3 regions of the Paenibacillus sp. FSL R7-0302 genome follow, and region 1 is predicted to be linked to each of the others. Evidence: riboswitches for the same ligand, from Rfam matches in the RefSeq annotation. Region 1 holds a riboswitch; each other region holds the start of a gene.
The links. A riboswitch is a leader RNA that binds a small molecule or an ion and turns the genes downstream of it on or off. The one in region 1 is predicted to bind thiamine pyrophosphate.
Positions count from the first base shown of each region.

Region 2: linked by a shared signal. The riboswitch ahead of MKY96_RS26745 (ABC transporter substrate-binding protein) and the one ahead of MKY96_RS14380 (ABC transporter ATP-binding protein) in region 1 are both predicted to bind thiamine pyrophosphate.
Region 3: linked by a shared signal. The riboswitch ahead of MKY96_RS18510 (thiamine phosphate synthase) and the one ahead of MKY96_RS14380 (ABC transporter ATP-binding protein) in region 1 are both predicted to bind thiamine pyrophosphate.

Region 1 is NZ_JBBOWB010000001.1:3,283,853-3,289,845, reverse strand. It holds gene thiM (hydroxyethylthiazole kinase) at 1-245, opposite strand, end outside; gene MKY96_RS14390 (ABC transporter substrate-binding protein) at 249-1,328, opposite strand; gene MKY96_RS14385 (ABC transporter permease) at 1,325-2,101, opposite strand; gene MKY96_RS14380 (ABC transporter ATP-binding protein) at 2,082-2,852, opposite strand; TPP riboswitch at 2,983-3,085, opposite strand; gene MKY96_RS14375 (TetR/AcrR family transcriptional regulator) at 3,153-3,809, opposite strand; gene MKY96_RS14370 (DHA2 family efflux MFS transporter permease subunit) at 3,960-5,480, shown strand; gene MKY96_RS14365 (amino acid ABC transporter substrate-binding protein) at 5,749-5,993, shown strand, end outside.
Region 2 is NZ_JBBOWB010000002.1:238,412-244,404, reverse strand. It holds gene MKY96_RS26755 (ABC transporter permease) at 1-519, opposite strand, end outside; gene MKY96_RS26750 (thiamine-binding protein) at 516-809, opposite strand; gene MKY96_RS26745 (ABC transporter substrate-binding protein) at 861-1,934, opposite strand; TPP riboswitch at 2,084-2,194, opposite strand; gene MKY96_RS26740 (hypothetical protein) at 2,267-3,718, opposite strand; gene MKY96_RS26735 (MFS transporter) at 3,767-4,945, opposite strand; gene MKY96_RS26730 (pyridoxamine 5'-phosphate oxidase family protein) at 5,106-5,525, shown strand; gene MKY96_RS26725 (EAL domain-containing protein) at 5,736-5,993, shown strand, end outside.
Region 3 is NZ_JBBOWB010000001.1:4,258,407-4,264,399, reverse strand. It holds gene mdh (malate dehydrogenase) at 1-267, shown strand, start outside; gene MKY96_RS18530 (hypothetical protein) at 317-742, shown strand; gene MKY96_RS18525 (S-layer homology domain-containing protein) at 924-2,174, shown strand; gene MKY96_RS18520 (GNAT family N-acetyltransferase) at 2,234-2,764, opposite strand; gene MKY96_RS18515 (SDR family oxidoreductase) at 3,068-3,940, shown strand; TPP riboswitch at 4,089-4,191, shown strand; gene MKY96_RS18510 (thiamine phosphate synthase) at 4,320-4,988, shown strand; gene thiS (sulfur carrier protein ThiS) at 4,985-5,188, shown strand; gene MKY96_RS18500 (thiazole synthase) at 5,219-5,983, shown strand.

The sequences.
Region 1 (5,993 bases):
CCTGCCTCGATCATGGAAGCGATGGCGGATTCATTCAACGTGCCAATGTTCAGCACCACTGCCCCGGACATGGCGGCGACATCTGCTACTTCTTCGATGGCATCGGCCATGAACGGCGAGGCTCCTAGAGCCAGCAGCCCGTTCGCTGTGAAGTTAGCGACTACGATATTCGTGATATTATGCACCAGCGGGTTCGCTTGGCGTACTTTGGACAGATAAGACATATGAATTCCTCCTGTAGGCATAATTTAAAAATTAATAAAAGCATTCTTAACATCCACTTCTGCAGCCAGCAGACCGTTCTCGCTCAGCCACTGGTTCACCTTCTCCCATGAAGCGCTGTCCTGATAGCCGAAGGGCTGGGAACCGGCATCCATCAGCGGCAGCAGGATCTCCAGACTGCGCTGTTCAATGGCTTCATCCAGCGGTGCGGTATCCTCCTGATGGGCAAGCAGCAGCTTCAGCGCTTCATCCGGGTGACCGGCAGTATACTGCTGGCCTTTTCTGATGGCATCCACGAATTTCTGATAAAAGCCCTGTGAATCCTGCAGTCCCTGCTCACTGGCGACCAGCACCAGCTCATAATAATCCGGGACCCCGTAATCCACGGGATTGAAGGAGCGGACCGGATGGCCTTCCTGCTCCAGAATCAGCTGCTCATGGTTGATGAACCCGCCCATAATGCCATCCACCCGTCCGGTGGAGAGAGCAGGGATCAGCTCATAGCCGACATCCACCAGCTTGAGGGAGGAAGGGTCCCCGCCGTCGCTTTTGACCATCGTGTTCAGCATGGCTTCATACAACGGGACGGAGGAATATCCGGCTTGCTTGCCGGACAGCTCTCCGGGGCGGGTAATGCCGCTGTCTGCGGCTACCATGAGATGATTCAGCGGATGACGCACCAGCGCGGCAATCGACTTGACTGGAATCTGCTCACCCCGTGCCATCAGCACCTGGGGCTGATAACTGAGTGCCAGATCCACCTTCCCCGCAGCAACAAGCTTCAGCGCATCATTGGTATCGGCCGGCATCTCAATCTCAACCTCCAGACCTTCCTCAGCGAAATAGCCTTCAGCCTCTGCCGCATACAAAAAAGAGTGAACAGCATTGGGATACCAGTCGAGCATAATCGTCAGCTTATGGGCCCCGCCTTTAGCCCCGGCCTCAGAGGTAGAGGGTGCAGCAGCCGGGGGGCCAGAGGCCGCCGGACTGTCCGTATTGGCGCAGCCTGCCAGGACAGGCAGCATACAGAGCAGCAGAGCAGACAGCAGCATGGCTGGCCTTGAAATCGCATGGTGCAGATAACGGGTATAGCGGATAGTAGTCATGAATAACGTCCTCTTTTCTTCAGAATAATCTTCTCCAGCGCGGCGACTGCCAGAAACAGCAGGATACCGAGCAGGGATAATAAGACAACGGCGGCGAACATCTTGGCGCTCTGCAGATTCCCGGCCATTCTGCGGCTGAAATAGCCCAGCCCCTGGCTGCCCCCAAGCCATTCCCCAATAGTTGCACCGATCACACAGTACACAGCCGACAGCTTCAGCCCGGAGAAAAAAGAGGGTAAAGCCAGCGGAACGCCCACCTTCCCGAGAATCTGCCAGCGGTTCGCGCCATATGTCAGCAGCAGCTCCCGGTAGGCGTCCGTGTTCTTGGACAACCCGTCATAGGTGCCGATGACCACCGGGAAGAAAGCGGTCAGGAAGACAACGGCGACCTTGCTCCACAGGGTGTAGCCGAACCACATGATGAACAGGGGAGAGAGGGCGATCAGCGGAACCGTCTGGCTGATAATCAGCAGCGGGTACAGCGCCTTGGCCAGCGGACGGAACAGGTGCATGGCGATTCCCAGCAGGCTGCCGCAGACCACGGATAGTGCGAAGCCTGTGAGCACTTCAAGCAGTGTGGCGGGCAGATGTACCCCGAACAATAGATGGCGGTCTTCCATCAATGCCATCCACACCGCAGACGGAGCCGGAAGGATGAAGGGAGGAACCAGGCCCAGCCGGGCTACAGTCTCCCAGACTGCAAGCGTCAGCAGGGCGAGCAGGGCAGCCGGACCGTAATGCTGGAGCAATCTTCTAGGAGCGGCGGTTCTCATATAGCTTCAGCTCCAATTCCTGGCGCAGGGCGGCGAACTGCGGCTCATAATTCAGACTGTGATGACGCGGGCGGGGGAGACCGGCTGGGAATTCCTGCATCCCGCTGCCGCCACTGCCCGTCATTAGATAGATTCTGTCACTGAGCAGAAGCGCCTCCTCCAGATCATGGGTGATGAACAGCACCGTCTTGTCCAGCTCTGCCCATAACTCCAACAGCCAGCGCTGCAGTGAGCGCTTGGTAATGGCATCGAGCGCCCCGAACGGCTCATCGAGCAGCAGCAGATCATTCCCCGCCGCCACGGTGCGGAGGACCGCCACGCGCTGGCGCATCCCGCCGGACAGCTCCTGGGGATAAGCCCCTTCGGTTCCCTCAAGGCCGAAGCGTTGCAGCAGGGTACGGATCTCGGCCACGGCGGCCGCTTTGGGACGGCTGCGCTTGAGTTCCCAAGGCAGCAGACAATTGTCCAGCACGGTGCGCCAAGGCAGGAGGAGATCCTGCTGCGGCATGTAGGCCACACTGCCCAGCCTCTTCGCTGCTGCAGCGGACTCGGCTCCGTTCAGCGTAATCCTGCCTTTGTCCGGCTCCAGCAGGCCGGCGATGATTTTGAACAAGGTGCTTTTGCCGCATCCGCTTCCGCCTACGACAGAAATGAATTCGCCGCGCTGCACATTCATGGATAGCCCTGAGAAGACTGGGGTACGGGACGAGCCCGTCCCGAAAGCATAGGATAGATTGCTAATGTTGATCATAAGACTATGTACGAAGCCTCCCCGGATTGATATAGATACTGCGGTGAGCACAAAAAAGCCCCATTCATTCCCGGAGGAATGAATGGGGCGGAAGGTACAGTCAGCTGCGGCCCTGTGACGGGAACCACTGATACATTCTGCTCCACTTCCCTCCGCTGGTATGATCCAGATCAGGTTCAAAGGGTCCGGAGCTTAAGCTCCGTCTCAGTCGGCCGACTCCCCTAGTGAATAATGTTGCTATTGAATTCGTAATTGCTACTTAATATACCACAAATTCCTGTCTTGTAAAGATCAGGCGGGTCAGCGCTTCGCCAGACCGGTCACGAACAAGGTGACGATGCCCCGGGAGATGTCCAGCTTGGAGGAATGGTGCCGCTTCTGCTCATACAGGTACAGATCGGGGCTGAGGACAGAGATTAAGGCTGTGGCCGCAAAGGCCGGATCAATGTCAATCAGCTCACCGCCCGCCGCAGCGCGCTGCAGCAGCTCTGTCATCATCACCCCCAGCCGCTGAAAAAAAGGATGCTCAAACTGGGTCAGCTGCTTCTTGCCGGTGAACTCGGCTTTGATCATATTCAGCAGCTCGGCATACTGCTCAATGAAATCGGCAATCTGCTCAATGCTGCTCTGCAGCTGAGCGAGAGCCGGAGCTTCACCGGCACTGGCAGCCACCTGCTGCTCCAGCCCGGACAGGAATTGATCTGCGCTGCCCTTCAGCAGTGCAGAACAGATCTCACCCTTGTCCATGAAGCGGCGGTACAGGGAGCCTTGTCCTATGCCTGCCCGCTTGGCAATGCTGTACATGCTGACCGCCTCAAGACCGCTCTCGGTGAACAACTGGCGGGCAGCTTCAAGAATCCGCTGTACATAAGGATCGGCGGACTCGGGCGGGGCGGATTCTATGGCTTGCGGAGCTGAGCGCGGGAGCTGCGCAGCATCGGTGTCTGGCTTTTTCATGAGAACCCCTTTCAGAAAAGAATTGACACAACGGACAATTGTCCGTAGACTATGAATTGCGCTTACGGACAGTTGTCCGTTCACTCATTATATAGAACAATCTGCCCGCAGGTCAATCTAGAACGCGGACAGCTCAGGAGGAGAAGAGACATGGATCAGACCTTGAAGCAGGAAGCCGATTTCCGGCTGTCCGGCATTCTGGTTCCGCTGCTGGCCATCATTGCAGGAGTATTTATGGTTGTACTGGACAGTACGGCGATGAACGTAGCCTTGTCCAGGCTGGTGGTGGATTTCAAGACGGATCTGCATACGCTGCAGTGGGTAGTTACCGGATATATGCTGGCCCAGGCTTCCGTTATTCCGCTGTCCGGCTGGCTGTCTGACCGGTTCGGGGCCAAGACGGTCTTCCTGACGGCGGTAGTTGTGTTCACGATAGGCTCGATTCTGTGCGCTACACCAAGCAGCGCCGAGTGGCTGATTGTTTTCCGGGTTATTCAGGGACTGGGCGGCGGCTGTGTGCTCCCTGTCGGAATGGCCTATGTATACAGACTGGCTCCCAAAAGTAAGGTCGGCGTAGTCATGGGCATTATGGGCATTCCCGTCCTGTTCGCTCCGGCTATTGGTCCGGTATTGTCGGGCTGGCTGGTTGAATACCATTCCTGGCGCTGGATCTTCCTTATTAATATTCCGATTGGCATCATCGCTGTGCTGATCGGACTGCGCAAGCTGCCGAGTGCGGCGAAGAACAGCGTGCCCGGCATGGATAAGCTAGGTATGGTTCTTGGACCGCTGGCCTTTGCTTCGCTAACCTACGGGGTCAGCCAGGGCGCGCAGAGCTGGACCTCTGAGAAGACGCTGATCGGGCTGCTGCTGGGCGCTGTGGCACTAATCGCTTTTGTCATCGCCGAGCTGCGCTCCAAGACACCACTGCTGGAGCTGCGGATTCTGAAATCCGTAGATTTCACGACAGGAATCATCGTGCAGTGGATTGCCCAGTTCGGCTTATACGGCGCGTTATTCCTGCTCCCGCAATTTCTGCAGCAGGCCCGCGGCTTCGGCGCATTTGATACCGGTCTGACGCTGCTGCCGCAAGCGATCGCTTCCGGGCTGATGATGCCGATTGCCGGGATACTGTTCGACCGGATCGGTGTGCGCTGGCTCGTGGTCTGCGGTCTCAGTCTGGTCTCCGGCGCGCTATTCCAGTATTCCCATGTGGATCTTACCACGCAGAGCCGCGATCTGATCCTTCCGCTGATCATGTGCGGGGCCGGAATGGGACTGATGATGATGCCGATGAACACGCATCTGCTCAACAAGGCGCCAAGCCATCTGGTGAACCGGGTAACCTCGCTGACAAACTCGATGCAGCAGGTGATTACCTCGCTGGCCGTCTCGACTCTGGTTACGATTCTGACGGCAAGAACAACGGCACGCGGTACCGAGATGCAGGAGGCAGCGGCGGCTGCCGGTAAAAGCACCGCAGGCGCTTCACAGGAAGCACTCCTGCTGGCCAAGCAGACCGTGTTGTCGCAGGGCTTCGCGGACACGTTCCACATTATGATGTTTGTCGCGCTTGGCGGTGCGGTCCTTGGACTGCTGCTGCGACGGGGCCGCCATTCCGGGACTGAACGTTCTAAGGAACAGGCAACGCCGGAAATCATGCACGTATAGTAATGCACCATATAGAAGCAGAGCTTGTAACATCCATATAGCAGCGATTCTCCTTTTGCCGGAGGGTCGCTTTTTGTTATTTTCTCTTCTGAATATTCTGATGCAGGAGCCGAAATTGGGGCAAGCTAAGCTATGGAAAATCAATACTATACAAATCCGATGAATATAATCGGAAAAAATCATTGACGCAGGTAACGCCTCAGTGTTACTATTCTTTTTGCCGGTAATTACGGTATCTAAAGAGAAGATATGAGAGGGGATTCATCGAATGAAAAAACTAAGTCTGACTATTATGCTGCTCCTGACCATGGTCACGGCTGCGGCTTGCGGAAACAACAATACGGACAAGACAGCAACGGGCGGCAATACCGGGAATGAACCCACAGCAGCGGCTACAGAGGGTACAGCTTCCGGGGAGCAGAACAGCCTGGAGGCCGTCAAAGCCAGCGGCAAGCTGCGCATCGGAACCGAAGGAACCTACGCACCGTTCACCTTCCATGATGCGGACGGCAA
Region 2 (5,993 bases), on a different contig from region 1:
CAAGGAGCCGGGAAGCTCCAGCCGGGTGAAGATCTGCCACTTGCCCGCACCGGCCATCTTCATATAATTCATCATCACCCGGTCGCTTTGGGCCAGTCCGCCCATGGCTGCAACAGCTACGGGGAAGAAGCAGACGAGGGTGATCAGGATGATTTTGGGCAGCAGGCCGAACCCGAACCAGATAATCAGCAGCGGGGCCAGCGCAATGGAGGGCACATTCTGGCTGAGGATCAGCAGCGGATAGATCGCTCGCTTGACCCAGGGCAGCAGATGCAGCAGCAAGGCGGTGAGCAGGCCGATGCCTGTGCCGACCGGGAAGCCGATCAGGGTCAGCCGCAGCGTGGCGGCGGTGTGCTCCCAGATCCCGGAGGCGTTGTTCTTCGATTCACGCGCGATATCCGACGGGCTGGGCAACTGGTAAGCCGGGATGTCGAACAGCATGACCGATAGCTGCCATATCCCGACAAAAAAGAGGACCGCCACAAAGGGCGGCCACACTAGCTTCCAGGTGCTTCTCACGGCCGGTATTTCTCCGTCAGCTTATCCATGCTGATGCCGCCCGGATTATGGGCGATCTTGATCTGTGAGATGACACTAGGACTGCCGGAAGCGATCAGCGCCTCATGCATGTCACGCACAATATCCAGCAGCTCGGACAGCTCGCCTTCCATTGTAGTCTCCAGCGGATTCACCTGATGCTTCACGCCTGACTTTTGAATGACCTCTATAGCCTTGTCCACGTAAGGGATGGAATCCTCGTTGTTCGGTGTCTTGGGAATTACCTGAATGCTGAGCAGTGTGTTAGCCATGATCAATCATTCCTTTCAAGTTAGGTATAAGATTCCCGCCATGCGGGCTCATTATGATTCCGGCAAAAATTCATTCGTAAACGTACTCTCCGCATCCAGCGGCTTATCCAGCAGCTTCAGGCCGTACATCCAGTCGGCGTAGTTCTTCCAGATCTCAAGCTTCTGCTCACCCCAGCGCGGGGCGTCGTCCTTGTATTTCGGGCTAAGCCATTTCTGGCTGGCCAGCACCAGCTTGGGGTCCAGATCAGGGACAGCATCAGACAAGACCGTCGCGGCTTCTTCCGGGTGGTCGATGGCGTACTGATAGCCTTTTGACGTAGCCTTCAGGAATGCCTTCACCACTTCAGGATGCTCGGCGATCTCCTTCTCACTGGTGGTCAGGACTGGTGTGTAGTAGTCCAACTGCGGAGCGTAATCCTTCAGATACAGCATATCCAGCGGCTCCCCGCGCAGCTCCGCTTCCACGCCGGTCCAGGCATAGAAGATCCAGGCGAAGTCAATATCCCGCTTCACGGCTGTAAAAAAGTCCGCTTCGCCGATATTCACCAGCTTCACCTTGGAGACATCCCCGCCTTCGGGGTCCATGATGGCTTTCATGGCAGCCTGCTCCGCAGGGGAGCCCCAGCCTCCGTATGTTTTGCCTTCAAAATCCTTCGGCGTCTTAATATTGCGGTCCTTCGGAGCCGCGAAGCCCGAGGTATTATGCTGAATGATTGCAGCAATCGATACCAGCGGCACATCCTGCAGACGGGCCAGGGTCAGCGCCTCCTGGGCGCTGATGCCGAACTGGGCTTCACCAGAAGTGACCATTGTGTCGGAACCGGCAGCACCAGGCTGTACAATCTGCACATCAAGACCTTCCTCCGCGTAATAGCCCAGCTCCTTGGCAGCATACAGGCCGGTATGATTCGTGTTCGGCGTCCAGTCCAGGGCAATCTTGACCGGGGTCAGCGCCTTAGGTGCATCCGTGGGTGCGGCTGCGGTTGCATCAGGTGCAGCCGTGCTGTTACCGGCAGCAGGTGCGCTGGCCCCCGCATTGCCGCTGTGGTTCCCGCCGCCACATCCCGCTACGGTGAGCAGCAGCATGGAGCTGAGCAGTAGTGTGACTGTTTTTTTGACTCCCATTTCTCTTTCTCTCTCCTTCCAGCAACCCCTGGTCTTCAGAGCTTACAGAAACCTTATTCCTGTACATCCTTAGAATCAAAAAAGCGTCCCGATGATCGGGACGCCAGTGACTTGCGTGAGGGGACTTCAGCTTCAGTACCGCTCAAGGCACTGTGCTGAATGAAGATTCCTACGCTGGCATTATCCAGATCAGGTGTAAGGGTCAGTATCTTGTGGGATACAATCTCAGCCGGCCAATTCCAGCACCCCTGGTTCTATAAAGTTCACGGGTATTGCTATGTTCTTACGGTGTATTATAGACGGCAGTCCTGCCGTTGTCCACCCTCTGTGTCTTAATCCCTCGTATAATGCCGCTTCTTGCGGCGGCTGCGGATGCCGTTCCAGATCTCTCTCAGCGTTAAGCCGACACTGACGGTGATCCCCGAGAAGGTCAGGAACAGAGCCAGATACTCGAACGCGGAGTACTCCAGCATTTTGCTCCAGTCGATCTGGCCCTTCAGATCCTCGATGACCTGATTCATCCCGTATATCCCGCTGATGACCGTAAATACGGTGAGCACCATCAGGAGCGTATCCCGCCGTTTGGCCTGGAATTTGTCCTGGTACTGGAACAGGTCATTCAGGGTCATTTTCACCTCATCGAACAAGGCATCATTGCCATACACCTTACGCAGCTGAAAAAAAATCTCCCGCCCCTGCGACTGCGAGATCAGCTCCAGAAAATAGAATTTGGCCGAGAATTTGTTGATCAGGAAGATCAGATTCTCGATCTCGTCGTTGTCGTGGTTGATGCGCAGCCGGGAGTGGAGGTTGGCGAGCTTCAGCAGCACGATTTTATGAAAAATACTCAGCAGCATTCCGTAATAATACTCGCCGTACATCTGGCTGATCAGCTGGGCGGCAATCTCCGGCTTCGCCCGGCTCACGCAGCAGAAGGTCTGCTCATTGGTCATATAGTAGGTGTCCGGCCCCCAGCGGCTATAGCAATGCTCCCGGGTATACTGCTTGATATAGTCTGGATCACTTGCGCTCATATAGGGGGTGCCGTCGATGCTCAGACCGTCCACTTGGGAGGCCCGGTAGAGCAGCTCGACACTGATCTCTTCCTCATCCTCCGGGAGATTAACGCCGTAGAAGGCCTGCACCAGCATCCGTTCATCGACGAAGAAGGGCAGGGTCTCGAAATAATTGCCATTCGTCTCTGCAGGATCGAGATACGGCTCCAGCCCGGCTGCCAGATGCCTGAACACGAAGTCCTCCACCCGGGCAAAAGACTTCTTATGACAATGGATGAAGGTATGCTCATCCTGAAAGCTTACATCCTCCAGGTTGCGGAACCGGTCGGCGAATTCGAGCACCATGCTGAAGGGGAGATTCTCCTCCTCAATAGCCACTCTTACCGTCAGGAAGCCCAGCTCGAACGGGCAGAGGAACACATCGGTCGACAGCACGCGGAAGGGAATCGTCTGGAAGGGCATTTGAAGCCCGCACAGCAGATCATTGGCCCGGGAAAAGCGGCGGAAGGAATCCCTGTCCTTCTCACGCGGAAACAAGACATGAGCGGCAAACGGAAGATAGCTGCGCTCCATTTTCTCATGGGATACACAGTGATTCTCTCCGTAATAGGCATGCTCCAGTTCTTTGTTCTCAAGAAAAAAACGCGTAAATCCATCCTCCTGAAGACTCTCAATCAGCTCTTGATCGACTTCCGCCTTAATCGAAAAGGGGAAAATGAATTGCAGCAAGGCGGTATGCAGAGTGGGCTCGGAATGCAGTTCAGCCATGTGTGGGTTCCATCCTTATTCACAGAATATGGACCTTGTTGTATACAATTACCCGATTCTCCAGGCGGTTACGCTCAGCACGAATAACAGCGCGGCAAAAGCGGCCAAAAGTCCCGAAGTCTGGGCGATCTGCAGATGATCCATGGACCAGCCGGTCAGTAGCGGCAGTACTGCGCCGCCAATTCCGCCGGAGGCGATCATAATGCTGGGCGTCGATTCTTCCGCGCCGGGCAGCAGCTTACTGGAGAAGACCAGCGCGATCGAGAAGATGCCGGACATGAACAGGCCAAGCAGCAGGATGATCGCAAAAGCGGCAAGCCGGTGACCGGCGAACGGGAAAATAACGAGCAGCAGCAAAGCGGCAAAGCAGCTGACGAGCACATAGATGCGGTAGGAAATTTTCTCGGCGATGACACCGGCGAACAGTCTGCCCGCCGACATGGCGAGCCAGAAGAAGGTCACCGTGAGTGCAGCCGTGGCCTCGCTCATGCCCAGCTTCGCGATGAAGATCGCCGGCATGAAATTCACCAGGCTCATCTCAGTGCCTACATAAAGAAAGAAGAACAGAATGAACAAGCCAAGCACCACCCATTGCTTGCCCTTGTAGGGCAAGGACAATCTTCTGGTGGTTCCCGTTGCCGCAGCGCGGTCAGGGCGGGCAGGCCGCTCATTCAGCGCGCTGTCCAGCGGGCCGAAGCTGCTCTTCGCCCAGAAGAGCAGCGAGAGGAGGGAGCAGGCGGCAACGATCAGGAAGGCCAGCCTCCACTGCCCTGCGGCAATCAGCGGACTGGCCGCCAGCGGCATGAGCAGCGCCCCGACACCGAACAGCACCTCCAGCCGGCTCATGGCAACGGCCGTTCCTTCGGTGACTGCGGCTATAATAATCGTGCCGATGACGGCTTCGATCATCCCGAAGCCGAACCCTGCGGCTACGGCAATTACGTACATCCAGCCCCAGGGCGGGAGGAAGGCATAGGCAATCTCGGCGCATAGCAGCAGGCCGGTGGCAATCAGAATGCCGCCGCGCTTGCCGAACCGCCGGTTCAGCAGCGGCGAGACCAGTACGCCGGCCAGGAAGCCCGCGAACTGGCTGAAGATCAGCTCGCCCCCTGCACTGTAGCTGCGGTCATAATGCTGGAGCAGCACTGGCAGAATGGAGCCCAGCACAACATGGGCGAGGCCGATTACGAAATAGGAGAGACAGCCGATCCAGATTAGTTTTTTCAAGAATAAGACTCCTTATGAATCAATTTATGAACAGATGGCGGGATTCAGAATGAACGGGAAGGGTACACTATATTAGGCACAGGTTAATCATAAATCCAAACCAAGGACGTGAATATATAAACTTATATTCACATGAATTTTGAAGGGAGCTGTGACGTCAATGGATAACAAAGAGCTGGAGAAAACAATCATACAGGTGCTGGACGACAACAGGTTCGGTTCCTTCGGCACGATTGAGGCCGGTAACAAGCCTAAGGTGCGTTACATGGCGGTATTTCATGACGGGCTGTCCATCTATCTGGCAACTAACCGCAAGACGCATAAGGTAGAAGAGCTTCAGGATAATCCTAATGCTTGTCTCTTGCTTGGCTATGAACAGGGCGGCGGCAAGGATGTACTGGAGATTGAAGCTACGGTTGCCGTGACGAAGGATGACGGCTTGCGCTCTAAGGTATGGAATGAGTCCCTGGAGAAATGGTTCAAGGGACCGGATGATCCCGATTATGTCATTCTTGAGCTGTCACCTTCACGGATTGAATATATGGGCAAGAACGGTGAGCACGGGGTATGGCAGTCTTAATCGGCTGTCTCCGGTAAAAGGATTGTGGTGGCCGGGAACCGGTGAATCTCCCGCCTAAGCCTAAGTACTGCATAGCCCGGCAATCCGGGCCTCTTACGGACCTTCATGGTTCATAAGGGGCTCTTTTTGCGGCTTCTTTCCTGATCGTGCCGGAGGAATCATGCTATAATGGCCTCAGGTTATCGACATCATGAGGCGGAGGGGATTGCCATGAACTGTGTTGATTGTGCTGACATCGACCCGATAGAGGATCAAGGGGAGCTGAAGCTCCGCCCCTGCTCTGATCCGCTGGCTGCTGCCATCCGGAATGCCGGTTATGAAGCATTTGAGACAAGCAAGACCTGTATCATTCCATATCATCGTAAGGAAGAGCTGTTGAAGCTGATAGAAATGCTGGTGGCGGCTAAGGACATAGCGGACTCCTTATCCGTATGCGTTAAGAGCAAAGGTGCCCCTGCGGCTCCGGAC
Region 3 (5,993 bases), 970 kb from region 1:
GGGAACGGCAGCGCGTATTATGCTCCGGCAGCATCCCTGGTTCAGATGGCGGAGGCTATTCTCAAGGACAAGAAACGGATCATACCGGTAATCGCTCTGCTTGAGGGTGAATACGGCTATGAGAACCTGTTCATGGGAGTTCCTGCGCTTTTGGGAGCGGAGGGCATTGAGCGGATTTTTGAACTGGAGCTTACGGCGGAGGAACAGGCGGCGCTTGACCAGTCCGCTGATTCGGTCCGGGCGGTGACTTCTTCGGTAACAATGTAACCCCGGCAATCTGCCGGAGCCCCGCAAATTGAAATTGGAGGAGATTATGATGGGTCATGTTTTCTTTTTTCTGCATATGATCGGGACACTGGCACTTGGCTTCTATCTGGTGCTGCCGTTTATCTTAAGCGGGACGGCTAAGCTGTCCTCCCCGGCGAAGGAAGGCACGCTCAGTGCAATCGGCGGATTCAACCGTTTTGCCCAATACGGGCTGGTAATTCAGCTGCTGACCGGCGGCTACATGATGACTAAGGGCGAGTATTCTGTACCCTGGATGATCATTGTTACGGTGCTTCTGCTGGCTATGTTCGCGTTCGGCGGGATTATGACCAAGCCTCTGCGCCTTGCTGCGGCAGGCATGAGAGAGAACCGCGATGTCTCTGCCGAGACTGCCAAGATTCGTACCATGAGTCTGCTGCTGATGGTCTCGCTGGTCGTCATGATCTTTTTCATGGTCTACAACACAATTATCTAAATAACCTGCTGCCGGATGGGCAGTGTGATAACAGCTCTGGAAGCCTCGGCCTCCAGGGCTGTTTCGCATGTCTGGATGCACATGGTTGGATATTGTTCCCAACGGCTGTGTATTCCGCTACACTATGATTAGGTGCTTGGTTCATTTGGCATCACATACATACTTAGGAGTGAGCGCAGTAATGATAGGAAGAAAATTAGTAACGGTCGGGCTGAGTCTGGGCTTGCTGCTGGGTTCAGCCGGGCATATGTCTGCGGCAGCCGATTATGAAGGACACTGGGCGCAGAAGCAGATGAGCCGCTGGCTGGAACAGGGATGGCTGAAGGGATTCGCGGACGGGTCAGTCCGGCCGGATCAGGCGATCACTAGAGCGGAATTTATCGCGTTAATCAACCAGTTGGCCGGGCTGACGGCTGAGAGCAAGGTGAAGGCTGATTTCAGCGATCTGCCTAAGACGAGCTGGGCATACGAAGAAATCTCGAAAGCGCTGGAAGTGGGCATCATCAAGGGTTACGGAGGCACGATTCGTCCGGGCGATCCCGTTATGCGCCAGGAGGCGGCGATTATGGTGAGCAGAATGATGTATTTTGAGACGGGAAGCACGGAGGTATTATCCATGTTCAGCGATAAGGATCAGATTGCAGGCTGGAGTGAAGCCGATGTCGCTGCACTGATCAATGACGGAGGAATGAAGGGGTACCCGGACGGGCGGTTTGCTCCAGAACAGGCGATGACCCGGGCCGAAGCGATTGCACTGCTGGATTACTACAATGTCACAAGCGGCGGCTTGCAGAGTGTAACTATCAGCCATTCTGAGGGGCTTGGAAGCTTTGAACCAGGAGCCATCAAATACTATAACAATGTCACTGTATCCGGCTATGATGTGCTGCTGCAGAATCTGAAGATTTTTGGAGACCTGGTCCTGGAGGAAGGAATCGGCAACGGAGAGGTGAACTTGGACAGTGTTGAAGTACTAGGCAAGGTCATCATACAGGGCAGCGGAGATCCCTCAGTGCAGCTAAAGAACACAACCATGAACCAAGTGATTGTGCAGAAGAATAGTGGAACTGCCCGCCTGGTCACCGAAGGTACAACCTGGGTGAAGGCATTGTCGGTACAGTCCGGTGTAAATCTGGAAGAGGGGGAGGGTACCGGAGAAGGGTTCACAGATATTGATCTGCCATCCGGCCTTGCAGCCGGGATCGTAGTGACGCTTAACGGCAATTTCGGAGATGTGAACATTGAAGCCAAAGGACCCGTCCTCCACCTGCAAAAAGGCTCCATACGCACGCTTAAGACCGCTGCCTCTGCAACAGGGGTTAAGATAGAGCTAGATGAAGGGACAACGGTGACGCAGGCGATTCTGAATACGTCAACGAAGGTTATGGGTGCGGGTAAGGTTCAGGATGCAATTGTGAAGGAAGATGAATAGAGCGTGCCTAAAAACAGAATGTCCACAATTGGACCGGGCGCGCCGCGTAGGCCGTGCGTTTATCGTATCCCGGTAATCGCCCGGTACTCCCGGTCCAGCATCGCATAAAAGTATTGGTTCACCCACTGGTTGTTCCAGTGTATTTCTTCCCGGAATACGCCTTCGCGGACCATGCCTAACCTATCCAGCACTTTGATGGATGAGGTATTGTATTCATTGCACATAGCCACAACTCTGTGGGCCTTCCATTCTTCAAAAGCAAGCTTCAAGGCCAGCTGCGCAGCTTCGGTGCAGTAGCCTTGCCCCCGGTATTCTGGGAAAAGGCTGTAGCCCAGCTCCCAGCTTTCGCGCTCTTTTACATACCAATGTATACTCAGTTCCCCTACAGGGGTTGCTTCGGGAGTGGCTAGCCTGATCAGGAATTGTCTATGCCAGTCGCTCTGGATTCGTTCCGCCACAGTCTTCCGGACGGCCTCCTTGTCGGTTGGAATCATATCCTCGAAGGGCCAGAGTGAAACGCTCATTTCCAGATCTGTGATGAAATCGATATCGTCCGGGGTGACCGGAGATAAGGTGATTCTTGCATTCATTGTGCGATACCCTCCTGCTAGTATGATTTCGATATGATCTTGCCGTTGTTCCCCACAAAGTATAGGTCATTCCCCTTAGCGGATATAGATAATAATCTTTTTGGAAACGTTCCTTACTTACTGACTATCGTTCCGCTATAGGAACCGTTGAATGAAGATTACTTGTTTGGGCGGCTGCCAAGTGTGGTAAGTAACATAACGTAGAGCCAAGCAGGCACACTGCCTGATGCATAAACACCAGACCTTAAGCCATGCTAACATGATTGATCAACAATACTGTGGACAGCGAAAGGAGAATGGATTATGCCAGACACTAGCAAGCAACCTGTCAAAACTTTACCACCGCAGGTGCAGGATCAGCGCCCCGGAATTGAAAGTGAGATGAACCCGCTTCCGGAGTTTGAGACACCGGCGTACAAGGCAGCAGGCAAGCTGCTGGGCAAGGCTGCGCTCATTACCGGAGGCGACAGCGGGATCGGGCGTGCAGTTGCCGTTCATTTTGCCAAGGAGGGCGCGGATGTGGTGATCTCCTACTTGAACGAGCATGAGGATGCGGAAGAGACCAAGCGCCAGGTGGAACAGGAGGGCAGAACGTGTATTCTGATCGCCGGGGATATCGGGGACGAATGCTTTTGTCAGAGCTTGATTCGTCAAACCGTTGAAGGACTCGGCAAGCTTGACATTCTAATCAACAATGCGGCGGAGCAGCATCCGCAGGATCATATTGAGGACATTACGGCGGAGCAACTGGAGCGTACGTTCCGGACGAATATTTTCTCCATGTTCTATCTGACCAAGGCTGCCATGCCTCATCTCAAAAAAGGCGCTACCATCATTAACACCACCTCCATCACGGCGTATCGCGGCAGCCCGCAGCTGCTGGACTATTCGTCCACCAAGGGAGCCATTCTCAGCTTCACCCGGTCACTGTCGATGAATCTGGCGGATAAGGGCATCCGCGTGAATGCGGTAGCTCCCGGACCGATCTGGACCCCGCTGATCCCGTCAACCTTTGACGCTAAGAAGGTCAGTGAGTTCGGCGGCACCCAGCCGATGAAGCGCCCGGGACAGCCTGAAGAGCTGGCACCGGCGTATGTGTACCTGGCTTCGGACGATTCCTCCTATGTGAGCGGGCAGGTGATGCATGTGAACGGCGGCGAGGTTGTGAACGGATAAGAAGCAGTGTAACCATACGTATTACACAATTTGCTCAGCAAATGTGGAGAAGCCAGCCGGGAGGCTGGCTTTTGTGAGACGAGATAGGTATAGCCCTAACAGAAATAATATGCTAATATACAACAAGCAAGACGAAACAACCGCATAGAACGATCACTAGGGGTGCCGCAAGGCTGAGACGGGCGTAGTTGTCCGGACCCTTTGAACCTGATCTGGTTTATACCAGCGTAGGGAAGTGGAGAACGAATAATGCAGCGGGGGTATACGGCTAATCCCGGTATTCCTGCTTTTATTCCAGACTGCTTCCTTTACGGGGAGCGGTCTTTTTTGTGTTGCGGGGTGGTGCAAAGCGGGCTTGGAGCAGACGGGAGGCGAAAGAGTGTTGTATGAGATTCATGCGGTCTCGGACGGGCGGCTGCCGCCTGAAGCGCTGACCGAATGGGCCGTGGCTGTACATTCTATAGTGGATTATATCCATCTCCGCGAAAAAGCCATGCCCGCCCGCCAACTGTTGGCGGCGGCGCAGCAGATGCTTCAGGCCGGGGTTCCGCCTTCGAAGCTGGTCATTAATGACCGGATCGATGTTGCCCTGGCCGCCGGGGCAGGCGGTGTACATTTAGCCTGGCACAGTCTTCCTCCAGCCGCAGTGCGCGGCCTTGCACCGGACCTGCGGATCGGCAGATCGGTACACTCGCGGGAAGAGGCGGCAGAGGCTGGAAGGCAGGGAGCAGACTTCTGCCTCTACGGGCATGTGTTCCCGACGGCCTGTAAGCCGGGACAGCAGGCACGCGGACTTGCGCAGCTGGCAGAGGCCGTCCGCTGGAGCTGCATCCCGCTGATTGCGCTTGGAGGGATTACCCCGGGGAATGCCGGGGCGGTGTTAGCCCAAGGGGCGGCTGGCATTGCCGTCATGTCGGGGATCTGCGGAGCCCCGGACCCTGTGGCAGCGGCCCGGGCGTACAGGGAAGCGGTCCACAGGGCAGCAGAGCTGGCTGAAGCGCTGGATATGGCTCAAGCACAGGGCACAGCAGGAGGTGAACAGGCATGAATGTGACCGTTAACGGGAAGAGGCAAAGAATTGAAGAGAGCTGCCGGACGCTGGAGGATCTGCTGTCCCGGCCCGAATGGGCCGGTAAGCTGGTGATTGTCGAGCTGAACGGTGAGCTTGCCGGCAGAGAGGTTTATGGAGAGACACTGCTCAGCGAGGGGGACCGGGTGGAGCTGGTTCATTTTGTAGGCGGAGGCTAAACAAGAAGACTTATTCCGGGAGGCGTTAACATGCAAGACTCATTGATGATTGGCGGAGTGACTCTAACCAGCAGACTGTTCATTGGCACCGGAAAATACAGCCGCAACACCCTCATTCCCGAGGTGATTACGCGATCAGGCTCACAGGTCATTACCGTTGCTCTGCGCCGGGTGGACCCGGAGAGCAGTGACAATATTGTCAGCCATATTCCTTCCCATATGACCTTGCTGCCTAATACCTCTGGTGCGCGCACCGCAGAGGAAGCAGTACGGATTGCCCGGCTGGCGAGATCGGCGGGGCTGGGGAACTGGGTGAAGATTGAGGTCATCAACGACCAGAAATATCTGCTGCCGGATAACACCGAGACCATCCGGGCGACCGAGATTCTTGCAGCTGAGGGCTTCGTGGTGCTGCCGTATATGAGTCCTGACCTGTCCGCCGCCCTGCGGTTGAAGGCAGCGGGGGCTGCGGCCGTGATGCCGCTGGGAGCGCCGATCGGGTCCAACCGCGGACTGCAGACCAAGGAACTGATCCGCATTCTGATCTCCGAGACGGAGCTGCCGGTGATCGTGGATGCCGGAATCGGCAGACCGTCCGAGGCGGCTGAGGCGATGGAGATGGGTGCCGCAGCGGTGCTGCTTAATACAGCGATTGCCACCGCCTCAGATCCGCTGCTGATGGCAGAAGCCTTCCGTGACGCGGTAGCTGCAGGGCGCAAGGCTTATCTCGCTGGACTAGGGCCCGTAGAGGAGACGGCGGCAGCCTCTTCACCGTTGACCGGGTTCTTGGCCTGACAGATGGAAT